Regions from separate parts of the Ruegeria sp. AD6 genome, predicted to be linked through region 1. Evidence: riboswitches for the same ligand, from Rfam matches in the RefSeq annotation. Region 1 holds a riboswitch; each other region holds the start of a gene.
What was found. A riboswitch is a leader RNA that binds a small molecule or an ion and turns the genes downstream of it on or off. The one in region 1 is predicted to bind cobalamin.
Positions count from the first base shown of each region.

Region 2: linked by a shared signal. The riboswitch ahead of ACR0KJ_RS06605 (DUF1636 family protein) and the one ahead of ACR0KJ_RS17950 (hypothetical protein) in region 1 are both predicted to bind cobalamin.
Region 3: linked by a shared signal. The riboswitch ahead of ACR0KJ_RS11045 (DUF1636 family protein) and the one ahead of ACR0KJ_RS17950 (hypothetical protein) in region 1 are both predicted to bind cobalamin.
Region 4: linked by a shared signal. The riboswitch ahead of ACR0KJ_RS08070 (hypothetical protein) and the one ahead of ACR0KJ_RS17950 (hypothetical protein) in region 1 are both predicted to bind cobalamin.

Region 1 is NZ_JBQFZQ010000012.1:44,786-52,541, reverse strand. It holds gene ACR0KJ_RS17965 (TauD/TfdA family dioxygenase) at 1-150, opposite strand, end outside; gene ACR0KJ_RS17960 (DNA polymerase III subunit gamma/tau) at 182-1,939, opposite strand; gene ACR0KJ_RS17955 (protein-tyrosine phosphatase family protein) at 2,113-2,625, shown strand; gene ACR0KJ_RS17950 (hypothetical protein) at 2,617-3,024, opposite strand; cobalamin riboswitch at 3,112-3,332, opposite strand; gene ACR0KJ_RS17945 (alpha/beta hydrolase family protein) at 3,491-4,348, shown strand; RNA gene ffs (signal recognition particle sRNA small type) at 4,378-4,476, opposite strand; gene ACR0KJ_RS17935 (bifunctional 2',3'-cyclic-nucleotide 2'-phosphodiesterase/3'-nucleotidase) at 4,516-6,348, opposite strand; gene nudC (NAD(+) diphosphatase) at 6,576-7,559, shown strand; gene ACR0KJ_RS17925 (SRPBCC family protein) at 7,593-7,756, shown strand, end outside.
Region 2 is NZ_JBQFZQ010000001.1:1,337,328-1,345,083, reverse strand. It holds gene cobN (cobaltochelatase subunit CobN) at 1-899, opposite strand, end outside; gene cobW (cobalamin biosynthesis protein CobW) at 903-1,958, opposite strand; gene ACR0KJ_RS06605 (DUF1636 family protein) at 1,955-2,335, opposite strand; cobalamin riboswitch at 2,429-2,647, opposite strand; gene ACR0KJ_RS06600 (NAD(P)-dependent oxidoreductase) at 2,751-3,743, shown strand; gene ACR0KJ_RS06595 (hypothetical protein) at 3,972-4,820, shown strand; gene ACR0KJ_RS06590 (plasmid mobilization protein) at 4,865-5,293, shown strand; gene ACR0KJ_RS06585 (relaxase/mobilization nuclease domain-containing protein) at 5,287-6,837, shown strand; gene ACR0KJ_RS06580 (hypothetical protein) at 6,855-7,142, shown strand; gene ACR0KJ_RS06575 (class I SAM-dependent DNA methyltransferase) at 7,271-7,756, shown strand, end outside.
Region 3 is NZ_JBQFZQ010000004.1:161,008-168,763, forward strand. It holds gene ACR0KJ_RS11020 (extracellular solute-binding protein) at 1-1,073, opposite strand, end outside; gene ACR0KJ_RS11025 (LacI family DNA-binding transcriptional regulator) at 1,305-2,318, shown strand; gene ACR0KJ_RS11030 (iron ABC transporter permease) at 2,321-3,331, opposite strand; gene ACR0KJ_RS11035 (ABC transporter substrate-binding protein) at 3,333-4,283, opposite strand; gene ACR0KJ_RS11040 (ABC transporter ATP-binding protein) at 4,296-5,072, opposite strand; gene ACR0KJ_RS11045 (DUF1636 family protein) at 5,069-5,425, opposite strand; cobalamin riboswitch at 5,525-5,728, opposite strand; gene ACR0KJ_RS11050 (D-lyxose/D-mannose family sugar isomerase) at 5,788-6,453, opposite strand; gene ACR0KJ_RS11055 (carbohydrate kinase family protein) at 6,472-7,398, opposite strand; gene ACR0KJ_RS11060 (glucokinase) at 7,433-7,756, opposite strand, start outside.
Region 4 is NZ_JBQFZQ010000002.1:232,330-240,085, reverse strand. It holds gene ACR0KJ_RS08090 (TRAP transporter large permease) at 1-70, shown strand, start outside; gene ACR0KJ_RS08085 (IclR family transcriptional regulator) at 82-861, shown strand; gene metH (methionine synthase) at 890-3,619, opposite strand; gene ACR0KJ_RS08075 (homocysteine S-methyltransferase family protein) at 3,616-4,668, opposite strand; gene ACR0KJ_RS08070 (hypothetical protein) at 4,883-5,182, opposite strand; cobalamin riboswitch at 5,304-5,515, opposite strand; gene ACR0KJ_RS08065 (AbrB family transcriptional regulator) at 5,611-6,675, opposite strand; gene ACR0KJ_RS08060 (hypothetical protein) at 6,896-7,600, opposite strand; gene ACR0KJ_RS08055 (ATP-binding protein) at 7,632-7,756, opposite strand, start outside.

The DNA of each region.
Region 1 (7,756 bases):
ATCCGAGATGCTCTGCCCCGAAAAAAGCAGGGCGGAATGCGTTTCGAAGGCGTGCCGGATCTGGGGGTAGAGGTTATCCTGCGTGACCTCGCGCAGGTCGACGTCATGAACAATCAGGCCGAATTTGGGGTGCAGCGGGGTTGTGCGCATCAGGCTCCTCGGTCATGGGGCGGGGGTCGAGTTAATCCTCTTCGAACGGGTCCCATTCATCCTCGACCTCTGGCAGGGCTTCGGTTTCGACCTGTGCCGCGCGTTGTTCAGGGGTTTCTATTCTGGTGATCTTGGCCTTTGGAAAATGTGCCAGCACGGCCTGAACCAGCGGGTGTTCCGAGGCTTCTTCTTTCAGCGCCAGTTCCGCCCTGTCGCGAATCTCGGCAATCGTCGGCGCGTCGCCATCGGACACAATCGACACGGCCCAGCGATTGCCTGTCCACCGCTGCAGGGCCGAGCCCAACCGTGGGGCCAGATCCGTCGGGGCTTGCGGCGCAGGCGTAAACTCGATGCGTCCCGGCTGATAGGAAACCAGCCGCACGCCATTTTCGACCTCGACCAACAGTTTCACATCACGGTTGACGCGGATCAGTTCGACAACGTGATCGAAACTGGGATAGCGCGCCAAAGCGGCCTGCGTGTCCTGGGCCAGCGCCGCGACCGGAGCACCCCCTGCCCCGCGAGGCGCAGGCGCATAGGTCGGTGCTGCGCGCGCTTCAACCGGTGCCGTGCCGTTACCGTGGATCGGCATACCGCCGCCCGGTCCGCCATTTGGTGGCGCAGGTGTATCCTGCAGACGTTTGATCAGTTCTTCCGGGCTGGGCAGGTCGGCCACATGGGTCAGACGGATCACTGCCATTTCGGCGGCCATCATGGCGTTGGGGGCGGCCGAGACCTCCTCCAGCGCCTTCAACAGCATTTGCCACATGCGGGTCAGTACTCGCATGGGCAGGGCGTCAGCCATCTGCTGGCCACGGGCGCGCTCGTCAGGGGATACTGTCGGATCCTCGGCTGCGTCCGGCGTGATTTTGACGACCGAGACCCAATGGGTGATCTCGGCCAGATCACGCAGCACCGCCAGCGGGTCGGCCCCTTCGGCATATTGCGCGCTAAGCTCGGTCAAGGCCCCGGCGGCATCGCCGCGCAGGATCATATCCATCAGGTCCAGCACCCGGCCACGGTCGGCCAGTCCCAACATGGCGCGGACCTGATTGGCGGTAGTTTCCCCGGCCCCGTGCGAGATCGCCTGATCCAGCAGCGAGGTTGCATCCCGGGCAGACCCCTCGGCCGCGCGGGTGATCAAGGCCAGCGCGTCCTCGGCAATCTCGGCCCCTTCGGCGCTGGCGATCTTTTGCAGCAGGCCGATCATATCCTCGGGCTCGATCCGGCGCAGGTCGAAGCGTTGGCAGCGGGACAGAACCGTCACCGGCACCTTGCGGATTTCGGTGGTGGCGAAGATGAACTTCACATGCTCGGGCGGTTCCTCCAGCGTCTTGAGCAGCGCGTTGAAGGCGCTGGTCGAGAGCATGTGAACCTCGTCGATGATATAGATTTTATAGCGGGCCGAGGCGGCGCGGTAGCGGACGCTGTCGATGATCTCGCGAATATCATTGACGCCGGTACGGCTGGCGGCGTCCATCTCCATCACGTCGACATGGCGGCCTTCCATGATCGCGGTGCAATGTTCGCAGACGCCGCAGGGTTCGGTTGTGGGGCCGCCCGCACCATCGGGGCCGATGCAGTTCATGCCCTTGGCGATGATCCGCGCCGTGGTTGTCTTGCCGGTGCCGCGAATGCCGGTCATGACAAAGGCTTGCGCTATGCGGTCGGCTTCGAACGCATTCTTAAGCGTGCGCACCATGGCATCCTGCCCCACCAGATCAGCAAAGGTTTCCGGACGGTATTTGCGGGCGAGAACCTGATAGGCGGGGCTGTCTGTGTCGGTCATGTCTGCTCTGGCGGATTCGGGACGTCGTCGCAGCGTAGTGGCCGCTGCCGCCCGCGTCCACCGCAGGGTCGGGGAAATTTGGTTTGGAAAGACCCGAGATCGGCGTAAACTGGAATCTCAGTATTTTTGAAGCACATTTTACAAGCAGGCTTGGGTTTGGGAGGAAATCTTTGATGTCGCAACTGGTCGTCTACGCGCTGCAAGTCGGAGGCGGAACACTTGCGCTGACCTCGATGCCGGGACGCGGCGGAGATTACGCGGGCGATCTGGATACTATTGCGGATTGGAAACCCGGTCTTGTGATCTCGATGACCACGGAAGTTGAGATGCTGCAGGACGGGGCCCGGACCTTTGGCAGTGACATTCAGGGCCGCGCCAGCAGATGGGTTCATTTGCCGGTCGAGGATTTTGGCGCCCCGCCGCGCGCCGTTCAGGATCGGTGGGGGTCGGTCAGCGCATCGGCGCGGCAGGCTTTGTCCGGCGGTGGCCGGGTGCTGGTGCATTGCCGGGGTGGGTGCGGGCGATCCGGTATGGTGGTCTTGCGCCTGATGCTGGAATGCGGGGAACCGGCAGACAAGGCGCTGGCCCGGTTGCGGGCCCTGCGCCCCTGCGCGGTGGAAACCGACGAGCAGATGGCATGGGCCACGAATGCGACCCACGCACCTTTGGATGCGCGCTCAGGCTGATACCCGTGCCGGTTCCTGGACTGGTCTTGAAGGTCTCAGGGCCAAGACCTCAAGCATGGCGCAAGGTGTTCTTGGCAAGGCCCCGGACGGAAGGGCCGCGCATGTCTCGTCAAAAATCAGGTCGGCATATGTATCCAGCGTTTGGATCGGCGTGTCCGCCTCGGTCCCGCAGAAGATGCGTATCTGTTCAGGTCCTGCGCGAAAGCGGGCCATGCACCCTTGCGCGCAATGAGTCAGGTCGCTGCTGCCCTCGATTTCGAATCCTTCGCTGGTGACGTGGTCGGCCTTGTTCATTGCCTCGGCCAGCGCGCGCGCCATACGCGCCATTGCGGGGCAGGGCCCGCCTGTGCGTTGGCAAATGGTCGCCACGTATTTGTGGGTTTTTGTCTTCCAGATCATCCTGCGCCCTCCGCGCGGCGGACGGGGGCGTTGGCAGGCGGTTCAGCTATGCGCTGTCAGGACCTGCCCGGACACCCCGCCCGAGTTTCGGTTACGTTGATGATGGCAGGTCTCCTGACTTGCGTGTCGTCGCTTTGCCGACCTTCCCAGCCTTTCGGCCAGTGGCATTCCGGCATCGCTTACCGCTTACAGTTGCGGGGGCAGTCGCGGCCTTGGTTCGTTCCGGTTTGACCGGGCAGAACCGCACCGTGTTCCCTTTTCATCCCGACCCATTGTGTGGATCGGAAACCATCACACAACCGCTAGCGTCTGTTCGCTTGCTGAGTCAAGCGGGGTTTTGGGGGTCACGTCCACATGCCTTGTTTAAGGCGACGTGTGGTCAAGTGGCAGCAGGGTTGACTCGGCTGCGGGTTGTTGTGCCTCTTGGGCAGGTAAACCGATTGGTTCAGAAAGGCCCGCAGGTTCGATGTTGGACACGCAGCAGCACGTGAAGATCGAGGATTTCCAGTTTCCCGCTGGCCCGGCGCAGCTGTCGGCGCGACTGTATCGGCCTTTTACTGATCCCGACACGGTGGTGGTTCTGAACGGGGCGACCGGTGTGCCGCGCGACTACTACCAGCACTTTGCCCGGTGGTTGGCTGCCGAGCGTGGCATGGCCTGCCTGACGTATGACTATCGTGATTTCGGTCACTCTGTTTCCGGCCCCATGCGCGACTCGCAGGTCACGATGTCGGACTGGGCGCTGATCGATATGCCCGCAGCACGGGCCGAGATGCGCCGAAGGTTTCCCGACGCCCGGCAGTGGAGCATTGGTCATTCCGTCGGCGGAATGCTGGGGCCGATTCAGCCGGATATCGACCAGATCGACCGGATGATCTGTGTCTGCTCGGGGTTGGTGACGCTGTCCGATCACCCATGGCCCTATCGGGGGTTGGCCTGGGCGTTCTGGCATGGGCATGTACCGCTGCTTGTGAAAGCCCTGGGGTATCTGCCCGGCAAAGCCATTGGGTTCGGTGCCGATCTGCCGGGCTCTGTCTATTGGCAATGGCGCAGGTGGTGCACCGCACCTTTGAATTATGTGCCTGAGATCGGGCAAAAACTGCCACTGGCGCGCTGGGCGGATCTGGGTGTTCCGGTAGATCTGTTCACCAGCGACGACGATCAGACCGTCCCGCCACAAGCCGTATGGCGTCTGGTGGATCTGTATGGGCCGGACGCGCGGCGGCACCTGTTGTCACCCAAGGAGTTCGGAGTGAAAGAGATCGGCCATATCGGCGCATTTGCCCGCCGGAATTCGGCAATCTGGCCCCGGTTGGTTGCCTGATTGTGCTGATGAGCGGATACGTGGGGGAAAGGTGAGAGGTTGGACATCGACCCAAGCGGGGCTCGTTGTGGCTGCTTCCTTCCGGACCTGACCAGGTTGGCGAGGCGCTCGCCCGCGCCAACCTCTCAGCGCTTGATATAGGGAAGCCTGGGGAAAATGGCAACCCGTCAGAGTGTCAGCCGGATGCGTTCGAACCCCTGCGGGTCCGGGTCCAGAACGATAGGGTCGTAGTTCTGCAATTCGGGCAGGTACTTCAGCGCGCCGGGCCCGGTACTGAGGATTGCCTGAACCCCGGCCTGCGGCGTGAACGAAAACGGATGAACCGCCTGAGACAGCGGGTCGGCGGGCAGGTTCCCGGTCAGATAATCGCGGAGGATTCGCTTGATATCTATTGCGGGCAGGTTGATCGGCTCAGCCGTTTCCACAAACGGGAAATGCCCGCCACCATTGGCGCGGTAATTGTTGAGCGCGACCACAAAATCCTGATTGGGGTCAAGCGTAGACCCGTCAATTCTGGCCTGCCGGATGCGGCGGTGAGAATTGTCGATCAACTGCCCCCGAGCGTCAAACCGGGCCGGGTAGGACAGGTCGATCTGGTAGGTCAGGCCAAATAGAAGGTCGAAATTGTACCCAACCCGACCGGGGTCGATCAGATCGGTCTCGGCGTCGCGACGCAGGGTGTTGAAAAGACCCGCCGACATCTCAAGCCAGTCCAGCACCTGAGCGCCGCTGACCTTCACCGCCCTCAGCTCGTTCGGAAAGACGTAAAGGTCCGCAATGTGGCGCAAACAAACCTCGCCCGCCGGGACATCGGTATAATAGCGCGGCCCGGACCGACCGCCGCATTTATAGGGCGAAACGGCGGACAACATGGGCAAATTGGCCAGTGCAGTGCCGGACAGATAGGGGCGTAGTGCAGCAGCTTGCGCCGAGGCCACCAATGCCAACCCCCGATCAACGGCGCAAAAGCTGAAATAGCTGTGCATCGGTTGTGCGATTCGCGCCACCGGCTCGGCCATCTTGGTGCGGGTTCGGGCGTGCACGGGTGCAAAAAGCCGGACCATGTCGGGATCCTCTGGCGTTTCAGGGGTGGGTTTGTTTTGGCGAAGCGGTCTCAACGCGACCTGCTGGTCGGTGACTTGCCACCCGAGATCGGCAGAGTGGGACAGGTTCAGATCAATCACGCCCAGATGACTTCCTGCAGACCCGGGCATGACAACCGGTTTGCCATGGACCAATCCGGCCTCAGGGTCGACATGGGCCAGCCCCTGATGGTCGTTGCCGGGAAGGGTCAGGTGTGTGTGCCCGGCCACGAGGGCATCAATGCCGTCAATGGCGGCCAACGGGATCACGGCATTCTCCAACCCCGGTACATCCTGAACCTGACCGAGGCCGGAATGGGCCAGCGCGATGACCAGGTCACACCCCGCCGATTTCAGGGTCTGCACGGTGCGTCGCGCCGCTTTCAGACAGTCCGCGATCGTGATGTCATCGCCCAGATGATGCGCTTCCCATTGCGCGGTCTGAGGGGGCAAAACCGACAACACGCCCACGCGGATGGGAATGTCTTGCCCGTTCAGCGAAATCGATCGGTCAAGCACCGCATGGCCCTGCCAGCGTTGCGAAACCCCAGACCGGCGGCGCATATTGCTGCACAGGACGGGACATGGAGCCTGATCAAGAACAGTGTCCAGCACCTCCAGCCCAAAGCCGAAATCGTGATTGCCAAGCCCGACGGCGTCATAGTGCAGGGACGCAAACCCTTGCATCATTGGATGGCCGTCAGGGTCCTGTACCGCCTGATCGCCCAGCGGCGTGCCCTGAAGCGCATCGCCATTGTCGAACAGCAAAACAAGTGCGCCGTCTGCTTCGGTTCGTGCTGCGCGGATCAGACTGGCGGTTCGCGTGAATCCGATCGTGGGGTCCGGCTGATCCGAGTAATAGTCGAAACCGGTCAGATTCATGTGCAGATCAGTTGTCGCGAGAATACGAATATGCACATCCGAACTTTCAGTTTGACCCGGTCTAAAAGGTCCAGTTTTCACTCTTGAATTCTACTATTGGATGCTGGTGCTAAATCAAAATCAACAATTGGTAGACTTAATGCCAATGTTTCCAGGCCTGTGCAAGCATTGCCTCTGGCCGCGCATGGCCCGGCACCGCGAAAGGCCATTGCAACGCCGGGGCAGTCATGGCAGCCCTGTCAGCAAAGCCGAAGGGGCAGGTGATGATAAATGCAGAACAGGTGACTTTCGGTGGCGCGGGTCTGAACCGTGCGGCCCATATTCGGGGCGACGCCGAGAAGTTGTCACAAGCACAAGGCGATCCGGCAGCCAGATGTGTTCTGCTGTGGCGCGGTAAACTGCTGGTGCAGGGTGACAGGCTGGATCGGTTGGCTTTGCAGCCCATGTCTCATCCCCTGATCACACGTGGACCCGGAGGGATTGTTTCTGCCCCGATCTTTCTGGGGCTGGATGCTTCAGATGCCCCTTTGTTTGCGCTGGATATTTCGAACTGGGCCGCCGAAGGGCTGGACCTGACCGGTGTTGGCGCGTTTGTCGACCGGACCGAACAGCAACATCCCGACCTGCCCGAAGGCCATGTCTTTGCCGAGCTGCGCCGGATCATGACCCGCCTGTCGCCCCTTGATGCCGAACTGGCGGCGACGGCCAAGGCGGTAATCGGCTGGCATGAAACGCATAAATTCTGCGCCAAATGCGGCGCGCCCAGTGAAATCTCGCAGGCCGGGTGGCAGCGCAGTTGCCCGACCTGCGGCGCGCAGCATTTTCCGCGTACGGATCCGGTTGTCATTATGCTGATCACCCATGGTGACGCGGTGCTGATGGGCCGCTCGCCCGGCTGGCCCGAGGGGATGTATTCGCTGCTGGCTGGGTTTGTCGAACCGGGCGAAACGCTTGAGGCCGCCGTACGGCGCGAGGTGATGGAGGAGGCAGGCGTGCCGGTCGGTGCGGTCTCGTACCTGTCCAGCCAGCCCTGGCCGTTCCCGGCCTCGCTGATGTTCGGCTGCGCGGGCGAGGCGCTGTCGCGTGACATCGTGATCGATCCGGTCGAGATTGAAGACGCGATGTGGGTCAGCAAAACGGAAATAATGCAGGCTTTCGCAGGCGAGCATCCAACCCTGCTGCCCGCTCGAAAAGGGGCCATCGCGCATTTTCTGTTGCAAAACTGGCTTGCGGACACGCTGGACTAAGGAAAAACTGGACAAAAGGCAGCAAAGGCAGACATGCAGTTTTCAGCGCGCGAAGATATCGAAGCCCCGATCAATTCGGTATTCGAAATGGTTGCCGATTTCGAACGGTTCGAGCGTATGGCCATGCGGCGCGGCATCGATGTTCGGCGCACGACCCAAGACGCCCCGGTCGAGGCCGGGACCACCTGGGAGACCGA
Region 2 (7,756 bases), on a different contig from region 1:
CATGCCTTGCGGCGCGAGGTGGCCAGCGCGACCTGAAATACCGGCACGTTGGCGGCGTCCAGAGGCGAGGTGCCCGACGCGCCTTTGCCCGAGAAGGAGGTGGCGTTGATGATCGCTGACGGGGCCAGTGCCACGACCTGTTGGCGCAGCCAATCTGTCGCGACGGGGGCTTTCAGAGAGGGGGCGAACAGGCCCACCGCCTCGAATCCGCGGGCTCGGAGGCTGCGGATCAGAGCCGCGACAGGAGCGGTGTCGGCTGAGGTCAGGTAGGCGCGGTAGAAGGTGACGAGGATGCGTTTCGCACCGCCCGAAAACGCCGTATCCACCGGGATCACGCCACGATCCGGGCACCACGCACCGCATTCCGGCAACGTCTTGGCCCCCATCACCGGCCCGGCATAAAGCCCGGCTGCCAGCGCCATCTGCGCCAGGGCGGCTTGTGCCGCGACCTCTCCGCCGGTGTCGCACAGATGCGCCAGCCGCCGCAGGGTCGAGACGGGCAGGGTGGAATAGTCATCCAGCCGCGTATCCTCGCGCCCGTCCGCAGGCAGCACTGCCAGCGCGATCCCTTTGGCCTGCGCCAGCGCCAGAACCTGTTGCAAGCCATAGGACCAGTAGGGCACACCGCCGATCAGGCGGATCAGTATGCCCTTTGCGCCCTCCAGCGTCTGTTCCACATAGGTATCGACCGACAGAGGGTGCTTGAGCGCCGTCAGGTTCGCCAGCCGCATCGTCGGCATCCGCCCCTCGGGGCCGCCACCGCGATGCCAGCCCGCCGCAAAAGCGCCAAGGTCACTGTCCGAAAACGACAGCACCACCAGATCCGCCGGACTCTGGCCCAGATCGGTCGGGGTCTCGGTTTCCTCTAACCCGTGGCTTTCGCGGAAGACGACGTGCATGGCTTACTCGGCGGCCTCGGTCACACCCACGAGGATATCGCGGATCGCGGCCTCTTTGATGTCGTCATGCTCGGCAATCACCACAAGGCGCGAGCGGCGGTCCTCGCCGGGCTCCCATGGGCGGTCATATTGGTGACGCACGCGCGCGCCAACGGCCTGCACCAGCAGACGCATGGGCTTGCCCTGAACGGCGGCATAACCTTTGACGCGCAGGATGTTCAGCTCATTCGCCAGACGTTCGATCTTGGCAACCAGATCGGCGGGTTCGGTCTGTTCCGGCAGTTCGACGATGATGCTTTCGAAATCGTCATGCTCGTGGTCGTGGTGGCCGTCGTGATGCGACGGTCGAGCGTCCATGTCATCCTCGGCGGCGGCCTCAAGGCCCAGCACGACGCGCACGTCCACGGCACCTTCGGCCACTTCAACCACGGGCAGAGGGCGCGGGGCTTCGGCCGCGATGATTTCTTTGGCTTTCGCCACACCTTCGGGACCGGCCAGATCGGGTTTGGTCAGCAGGATGATGTCGGCGCAGGAAATCTGATCCTCGAACACCTCGGACAGGGGCGTTTCGTGGTCGATCGAGTCATCGGCCAGACGCTGCGCATCCACAGCTTCGACATTCGGCGCGAAGCGACCGGCGGCGACAGCCTCGGCATCGGCCAGAGCGATCACGCCATCCACGGTGATTTTCGACCGGATATCGGGCCAGTCGAACGCCTTGAGCAGCGGTTTCGGCAGGGCGAGGCCTGAGGTTTCGATCAGGATGTGATCGGGGCGCGGCTCCAGCGCCATCAGCGCCTCAATGGTGGGGATGAAATCATCAGCCACGGTGCAGCATATGCAGCCATTGGCCAGTTCCATGATGTTTTCCGCCGGGCAATCCGGGATCGCGCAGGATTTCAGGATGTCGCCATCGACGCCCACATCGCCAAATTCGTTGACCACCACGGCCAGACGCTTGCCCTGCGGGTTCTGCATCAGATGCTTGACCAGCGTCGTTTTGCCCGAACCCAGAAAGCCGGTGATCACAGTGACGGGGAGTTTTTCGAGATTGCTCATTTCAGGGCTCCAATCGGGGGAATACGGGCCGCACAGTTTTTGCGGAAATGTTCGGTGCGCTCGCGCCATTTGACCAGACCGTCCTCGGTCGCGAGGTATTTGGTGACACCGTCGACGATGGTTTCGACATGGTCGGTCTCATTGAGGTTCTCATAGACAAAGGTCCAGCGATCCGGCCCGCCGCGCAGCACGATGGAACAGCCCTGATCGCAGTTCGACAGGCATTCTACGGCTTTCAGCGTGACGCCCTCGGGCAGATCCGCCTGTTCCAGCGCTTTGTGCAGCAATGTGCCAGGGCGCTGATCATCATCCTCGATGGGCAGCCCACGGCGGCAGGTGGTGCAGACCAGCAGCTCGACCGGCGCAGTCTCGGTCATGTCTCTCATCCCCCCAAATCCTCTTCGCGGGGGACGGGGTTTCATGCGGGCCACGCGATGCACATGGACCCGACACCGGAACACCCCGCCCGGTTTCAACTTCGGGTGCTGGCAGGTCTCCCGGCTTGCGGATGTCAGAGGCCCGGTTCGTCTGGCTCCTCTGTCGGATGTCCCGCCTTCCCGGCTTTGCAGCCAGTGGCATTGGGCACCCTCTCCGGTCACGGTCGCGGGGGCGGCTGCGTTTGGCGGATAACCCGTTGACGCATTCCCTTTTCATCGGCTGTCGCCGACACCAACGACAGGGACATGCGGCACGTGCGGGCAGGTTGTCAAGCGCGATGCGACCACCATCGCGTGGCTAGGATGAAAAGCGACCTGCCAGCGTCGCTGGGCGGCATGACGCGGTGCCCGCGACATGGTCGCATACCGGAAATCACGCAGGGAGACGCGAATAATGAAAGTTGGGTTCATCGGACTTGGAAATGTGGGCGGAAAACTCTCGGGCTCGTTGCTGCGCAACGGGATCGACCTGACGGTCCATGACCTCAATGCAGACCTGGTGGCAGAATTCGTCGAAAAGGGCGCAAGGGCCGCCGAAAGCCCGGCCCAGCTGATGCGCGATTGCGACGCGGTGATCACCTGCTTGCCATCGCCTGCCGCCTCGGACGCTGTCATGCAGGAGATGTTGCCCGAGGTCGGCCCCGGCAAAATCTGGATGGAGATGTCCACCACCGACGAGGCCGAGGCCAAGCGGCTGGGTGCCTTGGTCATCGAGCGGGGCGGGGCGGCGGTTGATTGCCCGGTTTCCGGCGGATGCCACCGGGCGGCAACCGGCAATATCTCGATCTTCGCGGGTTGCGACCGGGATACCTTTGAGCGAATCCTGCCCTTCCTGACAACGATGGGCCGTCGGGTGTTGCATACGGGCGATCTGGGCTCGGCCTCGGTTCTGAAAGTTCTGACCAACTATCTGGCAACCGCCAACCTGATCACCTGCGCCGAAGCGCTGGTGACCGCCAAAGCCGCCGGGATGGACCTGAACACGACCTATGAGGCGATCAAAATCTCGTCCGGTACGTCGTTTGTGCATGAGACCGAAAGCCAGGTCATCCTGAACGGTTCGCGGGATATTTCCTTCACAATGGACCTTGTCAAAAAGGATATCGGCCTGTTTCAGGACGTCGCCGACCGCGCGGGTGTCCCACTTGAGATCAACCCGATCATGATCAAGATCTTCGAGGACGGCATCGCACGCTACGGCGAACGCGAACTGTCGCCCAACATCATCAAACGCCTGGAAGACGCCACCGGCCTCGACATCCGCGCGCCCGGCTTTCCACCTGAAATGCAGGACGATGAACCTGAAGAACCGGGTTATGAGGTTATCCCGGCGGGGCGCGATTCCTAAGAGAGGCGCGCTTTCGTCTTTGCGTCGCGAGGTGGAGGTATTGAAGGAAGTGGAGGCGAGTACCGGAATCGAACCGGTGTACACGGATTTGCAATCCAATACTTTATCGTTATTAAACAATAATTTAGATCGAAAAAAGTATCAAGACAAAGCTGGAACTATCAGTGAACATGATACCGGTGAAACAGGGGGTTTTCCTGCGGTTCTGACGCCGGTTTGGGGCGCTCGATGAGCCGCCATAGTTTTGATCCTGACATTGCCGCGTTGGTAGGGCTAAACGCGGCTGTGATTTTCCAGAACATCACCTTCTGGATCGAGAAGAACCAAGCCAACCGGCGCAATCTTCGGGATGGGCGCTATTGGACCTACAACTCAATCTCTGCATTTGCCGAGCTGTTTCCTTACTTGACCGAAAAGCAGATCCGCACAGCGCTGGATAAGCTGCTTACATCAAAGCTGATCCTGAAGGGAAATTTTAGCGATGACCGTTATGATCGAACGTGCTGGTATGCGTTGGGCGATTGCATTTGCCCAAATGGGCAGATCGAGAAGACCAAATGGGAAAATGATACATTTGCCCGAGAGGGCAAGCCGTCTGCCCCTGAGGGCAAATCATGTAAGAACAGATATAAACCAAATATAAATCCATATCCTTCGCGAGAGGTGGAAACGGATAATGAAGCTGAGAAAATCTTGGCGACATATCCCGAAGATCGCATTCGCCGGAAAACGGATTGCTTGCTGGCGATTCGGGAGATCCTGACGAATGATGTTGCTGCTGGCGACCTGATTGAGGCGGTTCAGGCCTATGCCAGTGAAAGCGCGGGGTTCACCCGTTCCAAGGTTTGTTTTTCGGATAACTGGTTCAACTCTGTTCGTTGGCAGAGGTATGTTCAAGAAGCCCAGATCCAGCGAGAGGACGCTAAAGCCAAAGAGGCCGAGGCGCTGAAAGGGCTGGCGGTTTGGATCACAGATCGCAGTCCGCTTTGTCGGCACATTTCGCCCAGCCAGATCACGGCGCTTTTGGCCGCTAAACTGGTGACGCCGTTGCAGATTCAGGCAGCAGGGCTTGGCTGATGGGTAAAACAGAACCGTTTTCAGTGCAAAGAGCAAGGCGACCCATGTCATACGCTGATGCTTCTGACATGGGACCTTGCGAGGGGTGGCAAGCCTCCCCTTCGAACCCCACCGGCGGGGGCAAGCCCCACGCCAAAGCAGCTCTGACCGATACATTTGTCTTTCGGTGCAGCACCGCCGAAAAGGCTGGGTTACGCGCGAAGGCTGAGGCGGCTGGCGTACCTGCTGCAACTCTCTTGCGTGAGGCGCTTGGCCTGACTGAGGCGCGTCGTCGAAAGACCATGCCACGCGTTGATCCGGCCTTGACGCTGGCGGTCGGCCGCATCGGTGGCAACCTCAACCAGATCGCTCGTGCTACGAACCGCGCCTTGCTCGCTGGGCGGATCGACCTCGATACGCTGGCCCTTGCGTGTCAGCTCGTGGTGATCGAACGTCAGCTTGCCCAGATCCTTGATGAGGTGCGGGAATGCTGATCAAGTTCTTTCCCAACGGCAAAGGCGCGGGAGCTGGCCCTGTCGGCTATCTGATCGCGGATGAGGTGCTGGTCTATGATGCCAACCGTGACTTGATCCGTGATTCCGATGGCCAGCCGCAGACAGTCATGCGCAACCCGTTGCCGGAGGTGTTACGCGGCAATCCTGATCGCACCGAGGCGCTGATTGACGCCAGCCGCAACCAATGGACCTACCGCGCGGGTGTTGTCAGTTTCGCCCATGGCGATGCTCCCACCGAGGCCCAGCAGACCGAAGTCATGGATGCCTTTGAAGAATTGGCTTTCGCAGGAATGGACCCTGAGCAATATGACATGCTCTGGGTCCGCCATACCCACGAAGATCGGGTCGAGCTGCATTTCTGTACCCCCCGGCTGGAGCTGACCACTGGCAACAGCCTCAATATCGCGCCGCCGGGCTATCAGGATGCCTATGACAGTCTGCGCGATCTGATGAACAAGACCCATGGCTGGGCAGATCCGTTGGATCTGGAGCACGCCCAAGAGGTACAGGTGACAGCTGAGGCCCCGAGCCGCGCGCAGGGACGTGAGGAACTCCACGACTGGGTTCTCGACCAGATCAGCGTTGGCACAATCACCGACCGCGCGAGCATGGTCGATGCTCTGACAGATGCAGGGTTCGATATTCCCCGCGCCGGCAAAAACTACATTACCGCCGAAGACCCAGAGACAGGCGAACGCTGGCGGCTGAAAGGAGAGATTTTCAATGAAAACTGGCAAGCCGACCCGGCTGAGCGAGAAATTGAACGCGGATCTGGATGTGATCAGGCAGGAACACACCGCCTTGATGAATTCTCAGTTGGAGCGCTTCAGGAGCGATTTGAGCGGCATTGCGACAAGCGCGCTGAATACCATCGAGACCGATATTCGCTATTTTCTGAGCGACAGCAGGAGCGAATTACAGAGGCGCAGCGAGATAATCCGGCGCTGGCTGACGATATCGCCTTGGGTGATCGCGGGGCTGATCATGGCGTGGATCGTTTCGACCATGGCGGTGAGCTGGCTTTGGATGGTTTTTTTGACGCGCTTGGAAATGACAGAGCTTGGCCTGACACGGATCGAACAGGCGGGGCAGATCTGGCTGACGCTGGACCCGGAGCAGACCGAATTGAAAACCTGCACGATAGCGGGCACGCCAATCATCTGCATCGAAATCAGGGGGCAATAAATGACGACGCCCATGACAGCCTTGGAACGCGATTTGCTCGCCTGCGTCGAACGATTAGTGACGGCCTGCGAAACCTCAGCGCAGGAATTGCACGCCTTGGAGGCACGCTCGACGACCGGGATCGAGAGCAAAGTGAATGGGTTGGCGCATTGCGTGGCGCTGCTGATGAAATCGCATCTCTTGTCGGTCACCACATTGGCCGACTTGCTGAGAGAGGAACAGACCTACGAGACGCTTCAAGAGGGCTTAGAGATCAGCTTGAAATTAGCGAAACGCGCCGAGCAACTGCTGAACGAGAACTAAATGAACGTGAACGCGGCCATAGCCACAGCCTTTGAATTGAAAAGGAAAATCAATGTACTTCCCGCATGACCATTTCACCATGTCCTACGCCCAATCCCGCGATTATGGCATCGATTACCGCACGTTTGACAAGGTGATACGCCTGCCTGAGGGGGTTCCGTTGATGGCCATTGCCGGTGTCTGGGGTGATTACAGCGATATCCGTTGCCTGTTCATCGACGCGGAGGGGAACGGTTATCGGCGTCATGTCTACGGTGGGGGCGGTGAATACATCATCCGAGAACTGGATTTGAATGCCAAGAATCTCAAGGTGGGGCAGATACTTGTTTTGGAAAGTTAACTTGCTGTTTCGTTGTCGTCCGGCTCAATGCGCTTTCACGCTGAATTCCTGAGCGCAAACTGATATCTTGTCGACTTTGGATGTTGCGGAACCTATGGTGCCGAAAAAGACGAAATGGCCCCAATTTTATGTCAAATCATTCCTGTGCATCCGATTCTGATTTCGCCGCAGAGCTTTTCAAAGCTGCAGACAAGATGCGTGGTTCGTTGGAGCCGTCCGAGTACAAGCATGTAGCCCTTGGTCTGATCTTCCTAAAGTACATCTCGGAAGCCTTTCAGGCGATGCATGATCGGCTGAGCGAGGACGATTACGCCGACCCAGAGGACCCTGAAGAATATCTGGCTGAAAATGTCTTTTGGGTGCCGGAAAAGGCCCGATGGTCACATATCCAGCAAAATGCCCGCTCTGAGAACATCGGCAAGATCATTGATGACGCGATGGAGGCCATTGAGGCCGTTCCGACCAATGAAACCCTGAAAGGTGTTTTGCCCAAAACCTACGCACGCCCGACGCTGGATAAAACCATGCTCGGCGAATTGGTTGATCTGTTTTCTAACATCAAACTGCATGACAGCGCTGACCGCGCGCGCGACCTCTTGGGCCGGGTTTATGAA
Region 3 (7,756 bases), on a different contig from region 1:
TCTTTCTTGGCAACGTCATAGGCGGCCTCGGTGATCGGCACATAGCCGGTTTCCTGATGCCAGAAATACTGGGTTTCAGGCGCGGTCAGGAAGCGGAAGAACTCGGCAGTTGCTTTGTTTTCTTCGTCCGATTTGCCGGCCATCGCGAACAGGGCAGCACCACCGATGAAGGTTTGGGTTGGTTCGGGCGTCACGGCTTCCCAATAGGGCAGCTCGACCGCGCTGAATTCAAAGCCCAGATTTTTTTGCAACAGACCGCCGAACGAGCCCGACGAGCCCAGCCACATGGCAACCTTGCCTTCTTCAAACGGTTTGGCGTTGTCACCCCAACCGGTGCCGTACCACTCGAACAGGCCATTGTCCTTCCACTCGGTCACGGCGGTAAAGTGCGCCTTGATTGCGTCGTTGTTGACCAGGATCTCGGTATCCATGCCGTCATAGCCGTTGTTGTTGGTCGCAAACGGCAGGTTGTGGCGCGACATGAAGTTCTCGGTGAAGATCCAGGGCAGGTGCGACTGGCTGAGCGGGATATAGCCCGCCTCTTTCAACGCCGGGGCGGTGGTCGACTGGAATTCTTCCCATGTCTTCGGCGGGGTCACGCCAGCGGCTTCCAGCGCGTCGACATTGTAGTACAGAATCGGGGTCGACGAGTTGAAGGGCATCCCGATCATCTTGCCATCGCTGTCGGCATAAAAATAACGCACACCGGCGATGTAGTCGTTGATGTCGAACTCAACACCATTGTCGGCCAGCAGGTCCTGAACCGGAACGGTTGCGCCCTTGGCGGCGATCACGGTGGCAGCGCCCGCGTCAAAGACCTGCATGATGTTCGGTTGTTCACCGGCGCGGAAGGCCGCGATACCAGCGGTCAGCGTCTCTTCGTAGCTGCCTTTGTAGATCGGAGTGATTGTGTATTCGTCCTGCGACGCGTTGAATTTCTCGGCCACCTTGTTGACGGTTTCCCCCAATTGTCCGCCATGGGCGTGCCACCAGGTAATTTCTGTTTCTGCAAAAGCCGCAGTCGCGGTAAACGCGAGGGCAGCAGCCGTTGCGCAAAACTTCAGATTGGTCATGTTTTCCTCCGGTTCGGTGTCGGCCCCTTGCAGCTAAGAGACCGTTGGCACTTTGTGCCAGTTTATTGTGCAGGCTCCCCTGCGGCGTATGTCGCGCGCAGCCTCCGCCCCGCATTGCATGGGCACGTCTGGATTCTGCACACGTGCCCACATAATGTTAACGTATGACAGTTCGGTGAATGATTTCTAGCAATATTGACAAATTCCACCAAATCGAAGGACAGGTTGAGCGTGGTTCAGGATCGTGACAAACCCGCCGAAAGGCGCCGCAGGGTCACTGCGCAGGCCGTCGCAGACGCGGCCGGAGTGTCCCGTTCGGCCGTTTCCCGCGCCTTTACGCCCGGCGCGTATCTTGATGAAAATAAAAGAAAAATAATCGAAGATATGGCCGAGCGCATGGGCTATCAGCCCAACGCTTTGGCCGCCGGTCTGAAGGACGGACGCTCGCACCTAGTGGCGGTGTTTGTCGGAAATATGCGCAGCGATTTTGATTCCGAATTTGTCCGCGCTTTGGTCGGCAAACTGAACGCGTTGAACAAATGGCCGATTCTCATCGACGGTGGGGATCAGCGTGCAGAAGACGCGATCGAGCAGGTTTTGCGCTATCCGCTGGATGCTTTGATCCTGCGCGGGGGCAGTATGCCTCAGGCGCTGGTCAAACGATGCAGCAAGCTGGGCGTGCCGATGATTTCTGCCGGGCGCATTGTGCAGGCGCCAGGGGTCGACAACGTGTGCTGCCGCAATGCCGAAGGTACGCGACTTGCGACTGAGGCGTTGATCCGGAAAGGTCGGAAACGGTTTGGATTTCTGGGTGGTGCGCCCAGTTTCTCATCCTCGGCCGAGCGCAGGGCGGGTGTGATCGAGGTTCTGGAACGCGCGGGCCTTGGGCTGGTGGCAGAAGAGACCGGAGATTTCACGGTTGAGACCGGGCGGGACATCGCGCTGACCTTGCTGGGACAGCACAGGCTGGACGCGCTGATCTGCGCCAATGATGCCAGCGCAATCGGGGCACTGACAGCGGCCCGCGAGATGGGTCTGGACGTTCCAAACGAGCTGTCGCTGGTCGGGTTCGACGACATCGAAATGGCCAGATGGCCGATCTTCAACCTGAGCACGGTCAACAACCCGATTGCTGAGGCTGTCGATCAGGTCATTGCGCTGCTGGAATGCAGGCTGGCCGATCCCGCAAAAGCCAGCGAGACGATCATGGTCGATCCCTATTTCGTACCACGCGGCACGCACTAGGCTTAGTCGTTTCGGGCGGATTTGAACAGGTACAGGAAGACGAACAGCGATCCGATGGATGTGGTGACGATGCCGACGGGAAGTTCCTGAGGAGCCAACAACAGGCGCGACAGGATGTCGGACAGGGTCAGCAGGATCGCACCCACGATGGCCGAGGTCACCAGAAGGTTTCGATGCAACGTTCCGGCAATACCGCGCGCGATATGAGGGACCATCAGGCCGACAAAGCCGATGACGCCCGCGACCGAAACAAAGCTTGCAGTGGCCAGAGCAGCAACAAAGAACATGCGAAACCGCAGGCCCTGAACCGGAATACCCAGCGTCGCTGCGGTGAAATCCCCGGTCAGCAGCGCGTCCAGCCAGCGGCTGCGATAGAGCGAATAGCCCAGGATCATCGCAAGCCCGATCAGGACAAGGGGAAAGGTCTCCCACCGCGCGAGGCCAAGACCGCCCAGCATCCAGAAGATCACTGAATGCGCAGCACGACTGTCGCCGGAAAAGATCAGATAGTTGGTGATGGCAGAAAACAGGAACGAGACCGCAAGCCCGGCAAGGATCAGCTTTTCGGGCGCGCTTGTGCGCAGGCCCTGAACCAGCGCGAGAACGATGCCTGACGCGATCAGACCGCCACAGAAGGCGGCAAGCGGCAGGGTCCAGAAACCAAGCACGTCCCCGGTTACCGTGATGACCAGAACCGCCCCGGCGGCGGCGCCCGAGGACAGGCCAAACAGGAAGGGGTCGGCCAGATCGTTGCGTGTGGTGGTTTGCAGCACCACGCCGACCACACCCAATCCGGCACCGATGACGGCCGCGAACAAGGCGCGGGGCAGGCGCAGGTCAAATACGATCCGGTGCAGGGGCGACATCTCGCCTTCGGTCAAGCCGGTGCCCAGCATGATCGCTGTGCCTACGTCTGCGACAGGAATGGATGTCGTGCCATAGACAACGGACAGCAGCAAAAGGGCGGTCAGAATGACCGCCCCCAGCAGGACCGCCCGGCCCGTTTGAGCCATGTCAGTTCAGCCCCGGATGCATGGCCGAAACCATCTTTTCGATGGCGTCTATGTTTGCCGGTCCCGGTGTCAGCTCTTCATAGCGCAAACCGATCCAGCGTTCGTTCTTGACGGCATCAGTCAGGGACATGGCCGGATGCTCTTGCAGGAACTTGAACGTGTCCTCGGCGCCGTTTCCGGTCTGATAGTCTAGCAGGACCAGAAATTCGGGGTTTGCGGCGGCCACTGCTTCCCATGAGGTGCGGCCCCAGCTGGTGTCCATGTCGTGGGTGACGCTGACACCGCCTGCGGCCTCGATCATGGCGTCGGGAATGGCGAATTTACCGGCGGTAAAGGGCGCATCGGCGGGACCGTCCAGCAGGAAGACGCGGGGTTTCGGCAGGTCTGCGGTTTTGGATTCGATGGCCGCCAGCTGGTCTTTCCAGCCCGAAACCAACGCTTCGGCCTTGTCTTCCACATGCATCACCTTGCCCAGACGCAGCACGTCATCGAACAGAAGGTCCATGCTGGCTTCGGGGCGGTCCTTGTTCAGGTGAACGCAGCTTTCGGTCAGGACCATGGTTTTGATGCCAAAGGGTTCCAGCGTGTCGGGGGTGACTTCGCCACCCGGCTGCATGCCGTAATACCAACCGGCAAAGAACATATCCGGCTCGACCGCGACCAGATTTTCGACGGTGGGGTATTTGGGCGCCAGTTCCGGGATGTCACCGCGTTTTGCATCGAAATCCGGGCTGGTCTTGTACCAGCCGGTAATGCCGGTCAGGCCGACAATCTTGTCCTGCAAACCCAGCGCAAAGGCCATGTCGGTCATGTTCATGTCGTGCACGACAATCCGCTCGGGCGTGCCGTCGAACACCAGTGGTTCTCCGCAATTGTCGACGGTCACTTCATGTGCCGCCGCACCACTCGCGAGGCCCGAAACAAGGACTACGGACCAGAATTTCTGCATCATCAAATTCTCCTGTTAAGATGACAGCTTTCGTTTTCGGATATCCAGCGCCGGGATCACGCGCCCTTCGTGCTGGAAACACAGGTAGTCAACGCCAAACGTATCGCGCACACGCTCGGGTGTTAGAACTTCGGGAACCGGGCCGAAGCCGGTCATGCGGGTTGCCTTCATCAAAGCGACATGGGTGGCGAATTCGGGGATCATGACCAGATCGTGCACGATCATCACAACCGTCACGCCCAGTTCGGCCACCAGCGACAGCATGTGGCCCTTGGCGTCGGGGTCGAGGTGGTTTGTCGGCTCGTCCAGAAACAGCAGCGATGGCCTTTGCGCCAGGGCCCGTGCGATATGCGCCCGCTGACGTTCGCCGCCGGACAGACGTTGCATCGGTTTATCGGCCAGCGGGACCAGTTCGGCGATCTGAAGCACCCGCTCCAGATCGACCTTATGATCCTCGGCGGACCGGTCGGCCTGAATCGGGATCTGCCCAAGGGCCACATAGTCGCGCAGTTTCAACCTGCCGTCAGGCAGTTCCTGCTGCCCGACCACGGCGATGGTGCGTGCCCGTTCCGGGGCAGACAATTGGCGCAGGCTTTGCCCCTTGATCGTCACATCACCAAGGGCCAGACGTTCGAGGCCGCAAAGCAGGTTCAACAGCGTGGTTTTCCCGGCCCCGTTCGGCCCGGCAATGGCCAGGATCGACCCCTCGTCCAACGAGAAGTTGACATCCTGTAGCAACACATCCCCATTCAGGGCGTAGTATTCGAGCCCCTTGGCAACTAGAAAACTCATATCTCGCCCTTTGTCGAAAGGCGCGGCAGACGGGCCAGAGTTTTGTAAAGCAGGTCAGGGGGCCGGTCGGTTGCGCTGGTCCAGCCGTCGTTGCTGTCGCGGAACTGACGGGCGAAGGCGGCAATCGCGTCCAGATCGGCGGGGCTTTGGATATCGCCGAACAGATACTGCGCCTTGCCTTCGGCTTGCAGCCCAACGGTCATGGGGCGTTCGCACCCTGCCATGCAGGCAATCAACCGGGTCGCAAACTCCGGTGGTAGGGTTGCGTCCAAACTGGCCTTGGCTGCCTTGGCTTCGATTTCACCCTGACAGGTCGAACAGATCAGGACGAAGTGGTCAGCTTGGGATGACATGGCTGTCCCCGCTGCGGAAACCGCGCGAAAAGAAGACGCCACGCCCGCAGGCGAAAAATTGAGCCATCAAATCCTCCTTCCAGGACGCCCCGCCCCGGGTTGGTTGCACAGGTGATGGCAGGTCTCCTGACTTGCGGGTCGTGGCTTGGCCAACCTTCCCGACCTGTTCAGGCCAGTGGTGATTTGGCGTCGCTCTGCGCTTACAGTTGCGGGGGCAGTCACGGATTTGGCCGCAGGGCCGCACCGTATTCCCATTTTCATCCCGCAGGCATCGCTACGGGAACCATCGCTGGTCAGCTAGTCTGTCGCGGATTTAATTGTCAAGCGTTCTGGCCGAGATTTTGGCGACGCGGACTGAGTGTTTAGTAGTCCGCAACCAGCAAAAATTCCGGCGCTGCGTCCTCTTCAATGGTCGCGAACCGGGGGATCGGTTGCTCGAACACATTGTCCGTGTGGTCGTCATTGACGGTTGAGACTTCACCGATCAGACAATCGTCACGCTCGGCCCAGAAGGCATGCCAGATACCGGGCATCAGGGTAACGCTTTCGCCGGGTTTCAAGCGCAGCAATTCGCCGGGCGTGATGGTCACGTCGCAGCCATCGCTGGGCACAACAACCGGATTGTCGCGATCAATGCCGCCTTCGGGGTCTGAGGCGTAGATCTCCATCACCAGATCACCGCCACCCCGGTTGATGATGTCCTCGGCCTTGATGATATGGCGGTGCATCGGAGACAATTGTTTGTCGCGCGAAATCAGCAGTTTCTCGGCATAGAGCATACCGCGACCCTGGTTCAGATCATTCACGTCGCCATTGCGCAGGGTGAACAGGAACAGGCCCAGCTCATCAAACTTGCCCTGACCGTAATCGGTAATGTCCCAGCCCAACCCTCGGGCGCGGATCGTGTCGGCCTTTGCGCTGCGCATCTGATCAGGGGACCAGTCGGCGAAGGGCGGCAGGACCGCGCCGAAGGATTTGATGAAGGCCTGCGCCTCGGTCTTGATGTCGTTGATGTCGGATCGTTTCATGTCGGTTCCCTCGTGGGATCAAAGCTCATGCGCCCAGGGCGGATTTGCCCCGGCGCGGGATACGGTGACGGCGGCGACATCGGCGCCCAGGGACAAAGCCGCGCGCAGGCTATCAGGTGTCAAGGCGCGCAGGCCCTCTTTGCTCAGGTGCCCGGCGCGGTGGAGTTCGGCCAAAACGCCCGCGTTGAACGTATCGCCGGCGCCCACAGTATCGATAACCTGCACCGGTTTGACCGCCACCGAGGTCTCGGACCCGTCCGCCAGATAGCCTGTCGCCCCCTGACTGCCGCGTGTCACAATCACCACGGACGGCCCGGCCTTCAGCAACAAGGGCACCTTCTCGGCATGGGTTTCCGGCCCGGGAATGATCCAATCCAGATCCTCGTCCGAAACCTTAACGATATCGGCCTGAGCGATCATGCGATTCAGGCGGGTGCGATAGCGGGTCTGGTCCTTGATGAATCCCGGCCGGATATTTGGGTCCAGCATCACCGCGCGGTCGCCGCCATGACGGTCGAGCAGCGCGGCATAGGCATCGGCACAGGGTTCACAGGCCAGACTGATCCCCCCCAGATACAGGGTCGAGGTCGCCAGCAATTGCTGCGGCACATCCTCGGGCTGCAACATTCGCCCCGCCGTGTTTTCATCAACAAAATTGTACGAGGCATGCCCATCCACCAGCTTCACAAAAGCCAAAGTGGTCGGGCGGTCGCTGACAATCACATGCGAGGTGTCCACATGGCTTGCCTTCAGCGTGTCCGCCAATTGCGCGCCAAACATATCCGAGGACAGGCCCGTCAGCATCCCCACCGGCGCGCCCAAGCGCCCCAGCGCGATGGCCGTGTTGAAAATTGCGCCGCCGGAATGGGGCACATAGCCCTGCGCGCCCGAATTGGTCGGTTCGGCGATCATGTCGATCAGGGCTTCGCCACAACACAGGATCATCCCGCGGTCCTTCTTTGGAAATGGTCACACGGTTTTACCGCATGAGCGCATTTTTGCAGAAGTTGTTAGCGCCAACAATGCCAAATTCGACCTGTTCCGAGATATAAAGGTTCATCCCTTGCCGCAAATCGCTGAATCGCCCGCCGTGATTGAAGGCGTCCAGAAAGCGCTCGCCAAACAGCCAGCGGTTCTTCTCTGCCACGCCGCCCACCAGGAACACGCCGCCCCGAGGGATCAAGGTGACGGCCAGATCACCCAGCAGAGCGCCCAGATGGGTCGTGAACATCTCTGCCGCTTTGATGGCATGGGCATCCGATCCGATGCGGGCGTCGTGAAGGATATCCTTTGCCGGACGGTG
Region 4 (7,756 bases), on a different contig from region 1:
ACTGCTGTCGGTCTGGATTCTGGTTTCGCTGGTGCCCGATCTGGCCTTGATCCTGCTGCCAAATAACTAGACTGTTGCGGGATGACCGAAGCGGACACAAAAGACAAAGACACCCAGATTCCCACGAACCTGCGCCTGCTGCTGATCCTGGAAGAGGTGGCACGGCGCGGGGTCGCCGTCAAACCCTCGGACCTGATCGACGCATTGGGTCTGGCAAAGCCCACGATACATCGCCTGCTGCAAACAGCCGAGGCTGAAGGGTTTCTTCAGCGTGATCTGGATGGTCGGTCTTATGGTCCCGGTCCGCGCTTGCGGCAGCTGTCGCTGAATACAGTGTCGTCCGAACATCTTCGCACGGCCCGTTTGGCCATTATTCGCGGCGTCGCGGATGAAATCGGCGAAACCTGCAATCTGGCGATCCCGGATCGCGAGGGTATGATCTATCTGGACCGGGTCGAGACGAAATGGCCGCTGAGAATTCAATTGCCGATCGGAACACAAGTCCCGTTTCACTGCACCGCCAGTGGCAAGATGTATTTGTCGACCCTGCGCCCGAGCACTCTGGATGGGTTTCTTTCCGCAGGTAATCTCAGCCCGAATACCGATCGCACGATAACGAAGCCCCAGGCCTTGCGGGCCGAAATAACCCGCGTCGCGCAGAACGGGTTTTCGACAGATGATGAGGAGTTCATGCCCGGTATGACGGCCATTGCGGTCCCGGTGATAGACAAGAACAACAGGCTGGCCGCCACTCTGTCCGTTCATGCGCCGACGCAGCGCCATGATCTGAACAGTTTGAAGCAATTTCTTGCCTTGCTGCAGGACGGCGCGCGCAAACTGTCGGGTTTGCTGACCTCGTAGCCCGGCGATTGACTGACAACTTGTCGCCTTACGCGGCTTCCTTGCGCGATGCCTTGGCCGGGACGTAGTTGAGCACCGGGGCCAGCCAGCGTTCGGCCTCTTCCACGGTCATCCGTTTTCTCTGGGCGTAGTCCTCGACCTGATCGCGTTCCACTTTGCCAACACCAAAATAATAGCTGTCCGGGTGCCCGATATAGAGCCCGGAGACAGATGAGCCGGGCCACATCGCCATGCTTTCGGTCAGCGTCACGCCGGTCGCGGCCTCGGCGTCCAGCAGGCTGAACAGCGTGCGTTTTTCGGTGTGATCGGGCTGGGCCGGATAGCCCGGCGCGGGGCGGATACCGGCATAAGGTTCGCTGATCAGGGCCTGCGGGTCGAAGTCTTCACCCTTAGCGTAACCCCAAAATTCACGCCGGACCCTTTCATGCAGCATCTCGGCCATGGCTTCGGCGATCCGATCGGCCAGAGCCTTGACGAGGATCGCGCCGTAATTGTCGTTGACCTTGTCCAGCCGCTCGGCAATGTCAGAGTCCTCCGGTCCCGCCGTGACGACAAACCCGCCGACATGGTCCGCACTATGGCCTTCCGGGGCGACAAAATCCGACAACGCGACATTCGGTCGATCACCGCGTTTTACGGTCTGCTGGCGCAGCGTGTGCAGGGCGGCCAGAGTTTCAGCGCGATCCGGGCCGGTATACAGCCGGATGTCATCGCCGACCGCGTTGGCAGGCCAGAATCCAACAACCCCTCGGGGTGTGAACCAGCGCTCTGCGATAATCTGTTCCAGCATTGCCTGCGCATCGGCAAAAAGCGCCCGCGCCGCCGCGCCCTGTTTTTCATCTTCAAGAATTCCGGGATAGACACCGCGCATTTCCCAGGTCTGGAAGAAGGGCGTCCAGTCGATATAGCGCGCAATTTCGGCCAGATCCCAATCGGGCAGCACGCGCGCGCCGGTGAAGGACGGAGCAATGGGCTCGTAATCATCCCAATCCAGCTTCAGCGCATTCGCCCGCGCCTTGGCCAAAAGCAGGCGGTTCTTGGCGCGTTCGCCGCGCTCGTGCTTGTCGGCCACATCCGCATATTCGGCCTGAATCCCGGCGACATAATCGGGCTTCTGCGTCGGGCTCAGCAATGCGCCGACAACCCCGACAGCGCGGCTGGCATCGGTGACATAGACCGCCTGCCCATGCGTGTAACGCGGCGCGATCTTGACCGCTGTGTGCACCCGCGACGTGGTTGCGCCGCCGATCAGCAGCGGAATATCGAACGCTTCGCGCTCCATCTCCGAGGCCAGATGCGCCATCTCGTCCAGCGACGGTGTGATCAGTCCTGACAGGCCGATAATGTCCACGTTTTCCTCGCGCGCGACTTGCAGGATCTTCTGTGGCGGGACCATGACGCCGAGATCCAAAATCTCGTAGTTGTTGCAGGCCAGGACAACGCCGACGATGTTCTTTCCTATATCGTGCACGTCCCCCTTCACGGTCGCCATCAGCACCTTGCCGGCAGATTGCCGACCCTCGCCGCCATTCCGGCGCTTTTCTTCCTCCATGTAGGGCAACAAAACGGCCACGGCCTGTTTCATCACACGGGCCGATTTCACCACCTGCGGCAGGAACATCTTGCCTGCACCAAACAAATCCCCCACGACGTTCATCCCGGCCATCAAAGGGCCTTCGATAACGTGCAAGGGACGTTCGGCATTGACGCGCGCGGCCTCGGTGTCTTCTTCGATGAACTCGGTGATGCCGTTGACCAGCGCATGCTCCAGCCGTTTCTCGACCGGCCAGTCGCGCCAGGCAAGGTCCCGGACCTTCTCTTCGCGCTTGTCGCCACGGAAACGTTCGGCGATGTCCAGCAGGTTCTCGGTCGCGCTGCCGCCGGATTTCGGCTGGCGGTTCAGGACCACATCCTCGCATGCTTCGCGCAGGTCGGGATCGATCTGGTCATAGACCGCTAGTTGGCCCGCATTGACGATGCCCATATCCATCCCGGCCTGAATGGCATGGTACAGGAACACCGCATGCATCGCCTCGCGCACCGGTTCATTGCCACGAAAGCTGAAAGACAGGTTCGACACCCCGCCCGAGACATGTGCATGGGGCAGGTTCTGACTTATCCAGCGGGTCGCCTCGATGAAATCGACGCCGTAATTGTCGTGTTCCTCGATTCCCGTGGCGACGGCAAAGATGTTGGGGTCAAAGATGATGTCTTCGGGTGGGAACCCCATATCCTCGACCAGAATGCGATAAGCGCGGGCGCAAATCTCGGTCTTGCGCTCGAAGGTGTCGGCCTGACCGGCCTCGTCAAAGGCCATGACCACCAAAGCAGCCCCATAGGCCAGACACAGACCCGCGTGATGGCGAAACGCCTCTTCGCCCTCTTTCAGGCTGATCGAGTTCACCACAGGCTTTCCCTGCACGCATTGCAGCCCGGCCTCGATCACCTCCCACTTCGAGCTGTCGATCATGATTGGCACGCGGGCGATATCGGGCTCGGACGCGACAAGGTTCAGGTATTCGACCATCGCCTGTTTGCTGTCGATCAGCCCTTCATCCATGTTGATGTCGATGATCTGAGCGCCGTTTTCCACCTGATCCCGCGCAACGTCCAGCGCGGCGGCATAGTCGCGGTTCACGATCAGCTTGCGAAACCGGGCCGAGCCGGTGACGTTGGTCCGCTCACCCACATTCACAAAGGGGATGTCGGGCGTCAGGAGAAAAGGCTCCAGCCCTGAGAGGCGCAGGTGACGGGTCATGCTGGTACCTTTCTGGGGGCAAAAGGGGCAACCGCTTCGGCAATCGCGCGAATATGGTCGGGTGTGGTGCCGCAGCAACCGCCGACCACGTTGACGATGCCATCGCGGGCAAACTCTTCGACCTGAGCGGCGGTCTGGTCCGGGGTTTCGTCATACTGTCCGAACTCATTCGGCAGGCCCGCATTGGGGTAGGCGCAGGTCAGGGCGGTAGCCACGCCCGAAATCTCGGCCATATGCGGGCGCATGGATGCAGCGCCAAGGGCGCAGTTCAGCCCGACGGTGAAAGGGCGCGCATGGGCGACCGAGTGCCAGAAGGCGGTGGGCGTCTGGCCAGAAAGCGTCCGGCCCGAGGCATCGGTGATCGTGCCCGAGATCATCAGCGGCAGGCGACGTCCGGCCTTGGCGAAGCTCTCGAAAGCCGCAAAAATCGCCGCCTTGGCGTTCAGCGTGTCAAAGATCGTCTCGATCAGGATCAGGTCAGAGCCTCCTTCGATCAGCCCGTCGATCTGCTGGCCATAGGCTATGCGCAGATCATCAAAACTGACGGCGCGGTATCCGGGATCGTTCACATCCGGGCTGATCGAGGCCGTCCGGTTCGTCGGCCCCACAGCCCCGGCCACAAACCGGGGTTTGCCGTCCTCAGCCGTGGCCCGGTCCGCCGCGCGCCGCGCCACCTGCGCGCCTGCGACGTTCAGATCATGCACCGCAGCCTCCAGCCCGTAATCGGCCTGCGCGATGGTTGTTGAGGAAAAAGTGTTGGTTTCAAGGATGTCCGCCCCGGCCATTGCGAATTCATACTGTATATCCTCAACCGCCTGCGGCTGGGTCAGCACCAACAGGTCGTTGTTGCCCTGTTGCGGATGATCCGGGTGATAGTGATGCCGACAGCCGGGGCCATGGATGTGACCGTTGGCGGTAAAATCCTCTTCGGTCATGTTCAGCGTCTGGATCATTGTGCCCATGGCCCCGTCAAGGATCAGGATGCGCTGGGCAGCCAATGCGCGCAGCGTCGCGAGCGCGGGTGTGTCGGGCAAGGTAAAGTCAAGCATTCGCGGTATCCAATCGGCTGTGTTGGCCGAAGGTATAGCGCGTTGGCATTATGAGGTGAAATGATTGTTATTCGACAAAATTATGAGCTTGCATCATAATGTGTCTTGTTCGGCGCGCAAATCCAACCGAGTCACCAATAAGCAGCCAAAGCATTGCCCGGCCAAAATCGTCCAAAATGCGGGCGATGGCACAAGCTGAATTGCCCGCATGAGGTTACAAGGCGGCGCGGCGCGCGCGATGGCCCCCTCGGCGCTGTTTTGCGGGCAGGGCCAGGAACAATGGTTCCAGGGGCATCTGCATGGATCGGGCCAGCAAGTCGCAGAACACAGCGATGGCGGGTGAAGTCTCGGCAAACGGTTTGGCCTTGGCCAAAGCAATCCGTGCCTGCGCATGGTAGTTTGCCGAACCGGGCAGGCCGCCCAGCCATTGCATATAGCCCATCTGCCCCAGTTCTTGCGCGCGCTGCGGTGGCACGTGGCCGGTATCCAGTTGGGAAATGGTCAGGTCAAGCATAACGACGCCCTCCGCGCTTTTGGGCGGCCTGTGGGGGCATCAACAGTGATGTCTGGCCAGTGCGGTCCATCTCTTGTCGCTCCGTCCACGGGCACCCCGCCCGAGTTAAGGTGACTGCGGCACATATGCGCCTGAGATGGCAGGTCTCCTGACTTGCGGTTCATCGCTGTCCCCGTCCTTCCCGGACAACCCAAGCGGGGTCATCCAGTGGTCTGTCGGGGGTCGCTCGCCGCTTACAGTTGCGGGGGCAGTTGCGGCCTTGGGCGTTTGCCCGCACCGCATTCCCTTTTCAGCCGACTCAGAGCGTCGGACACCATCGGCTGCACAGTCTCATAAGGCCAGAGCCCTGTCTACTGGTGCCAGCAAAGCACGCAGCGTCGGATTGCAACCCGGAAGGAATTGAATCCAAATCAAACTGCGAAACCCCTCTAATCCCGAGAGCGGGACCAGCGCACCAGAAGACTGGCCGCGATGGGCGCGCCGATGATCACCAGAACGATCCGTGTCAGGTGGTGGGTAATGACAAACCCGAGATCCGCGCCCGAGACGATGGCCAAGACCGTCATTTCAGCCTGCCCGCCGGGGGCATAGGCTAGGAAGGCCTCAATCGGTTGCCCGAACCCCAACGTGGTCACAAGGGCCGTGAAGGCCGCCGCAAGTATGGCCAACACAACAACATAGGCGCAGCCCGCCGCCACAACTTTGCGCAGCTCGACCCATGTGACACCGATAAATTTTACGCCGATGGTGCAGCCGATAAAGAATTGCGCGACAAGGATCGCCTCGCGCGGTGGGCGGGTGTGGATGAAATCGCCCAGTGACAAGGCCGCAGTCAGGATCATCGGGCCCAGAATGGACGCTCCGAACAGGCCGATCCGCTCACCGCCTTTCCAGCCGACAATGGCGGCGACGACCATCAGCGCCAGTTCGTGCAAGGGCAGGTCGCGGGCGGGTTCGCCAATGGGGTTGGTCAGGTCAGCGTCGTAGAACAGGGTCAGGAACAACGGGGCGAGCGTCACGATGATCAGCACGCGCGTGCCATGGATCAGGGACAGGGCGCGCGGATTGGCACCGGCCTCGGTGCCGAAGATGATCATGTCCTGCAACCCGCCGGGCATCGCGGCGTAAAAGGCCGTTTTGTCGTCAAAGCCCCAGACCTTGCGAAAGAACGGCACCCCGACCAAAGCGATCAATAGGATGAAGGGCGGGATCAGAGCAATTGACGCTGCCATTTTCGGCAGTTGGCCAAACAGATCAGGCGTGATCGAAGCCCCCACCGCCACGCCCAGGATGGTACGCGCCGCGACCGAGATTTGCCCGAACCCCTCCATCGGCGCATGCGCCAGTGCCGCAATCAGGCAGGTGGTCATGGGGCCGAACAGAAAGGGCAGGGGCAGGCCCAGTATCCAGAACACGACCGTTCCCAGCACGGCAAGGCCGAAGGTGATGGCCCGCCTTACGGGGCGGCTTGGGGATGTGGCTTGGACGGACAAATTTCAGGCCCGATGTCATAGGATCAATTGTATCCAATGGTATACAGATGGGCGCGGTTTGCAAGACCACGCGCACCGACCATTCAGCATGCCCGTTTGAAGGGCGGCCCGCGATGCAGCTTGGCGCTATCAGCGTGTGTTGGAAGAGATCCAGGAGCGAGGTGTCGAAATCAATGCGAGTGCCACTGAATTCGTTTCAACCCCAACAATCCAACAGGGCTTACGTGGGTGCCGACGCGCCAAACGCCGCCTGATAAGCCTTGTTGCTTTTTGCCCAGTCGATCAGTTCCTCACCCGCTTCCAACGCGGCCTTCTCGTTGGGCGCATTCGAAATCGCGTCGAGCCGCTTGTGAAGGTCGGAACTGGGGTCTGCGGTCATCGCCCCAACCTCCATCACAAGGCTGACATTCGGGGGCGGGGTGTAGACATAGCCGTTCTGCGACTGAGCTTCGATCCGTTTGAGCAGGGCGGGCACGATGGATGCGGTGTCATGCACATAGTCCCAATTGGTCGAAAGCCCCTGAATCATCGGGTTATCGACCCCACCAAACAGCGTCACCGGTGTCGTCTTGTAGATCACAAGGGGCATTCCAGCGGCGTAGGCTGTTGTCACCTCGACAATACTGCCGCCATCTGGCACCCGGCCATCCATGTTGAACACAAGGCTCGAACAGCGCCCGAGCAATTGGTAGATATCCTGCGCGTAGCCGACCTTGAGGATGATATACAGCATCTCCTGGCCCTTTTGCGACCAGACCTCAGGGTCCTGCAACATATCCATCATCTTGGCGATCTCGACGCCGTCGCGCGGGGCGAGATAGGTTCCGAACCCTCCGGCCTCGAGCACGGCGGCGATGTTATATTGCTCCCAAAGATCACCGACGCTGAACATCGGGCCCGAGCAGAAAACGATATGGTCTGTCATGAAATGGTCCTCTGGTTAAAATTCAGTGTCGTCAGGCCGGGTCTGAAGCGGCTGCGCCGGGCTCCAGCCGACCGGCCCAATCGGCAACCAACTGCGCGCCTTCGGCTTCGCGCGCGGTGCCGGTTAGCATATCAGACAGCACCCGCGCACAGCGCA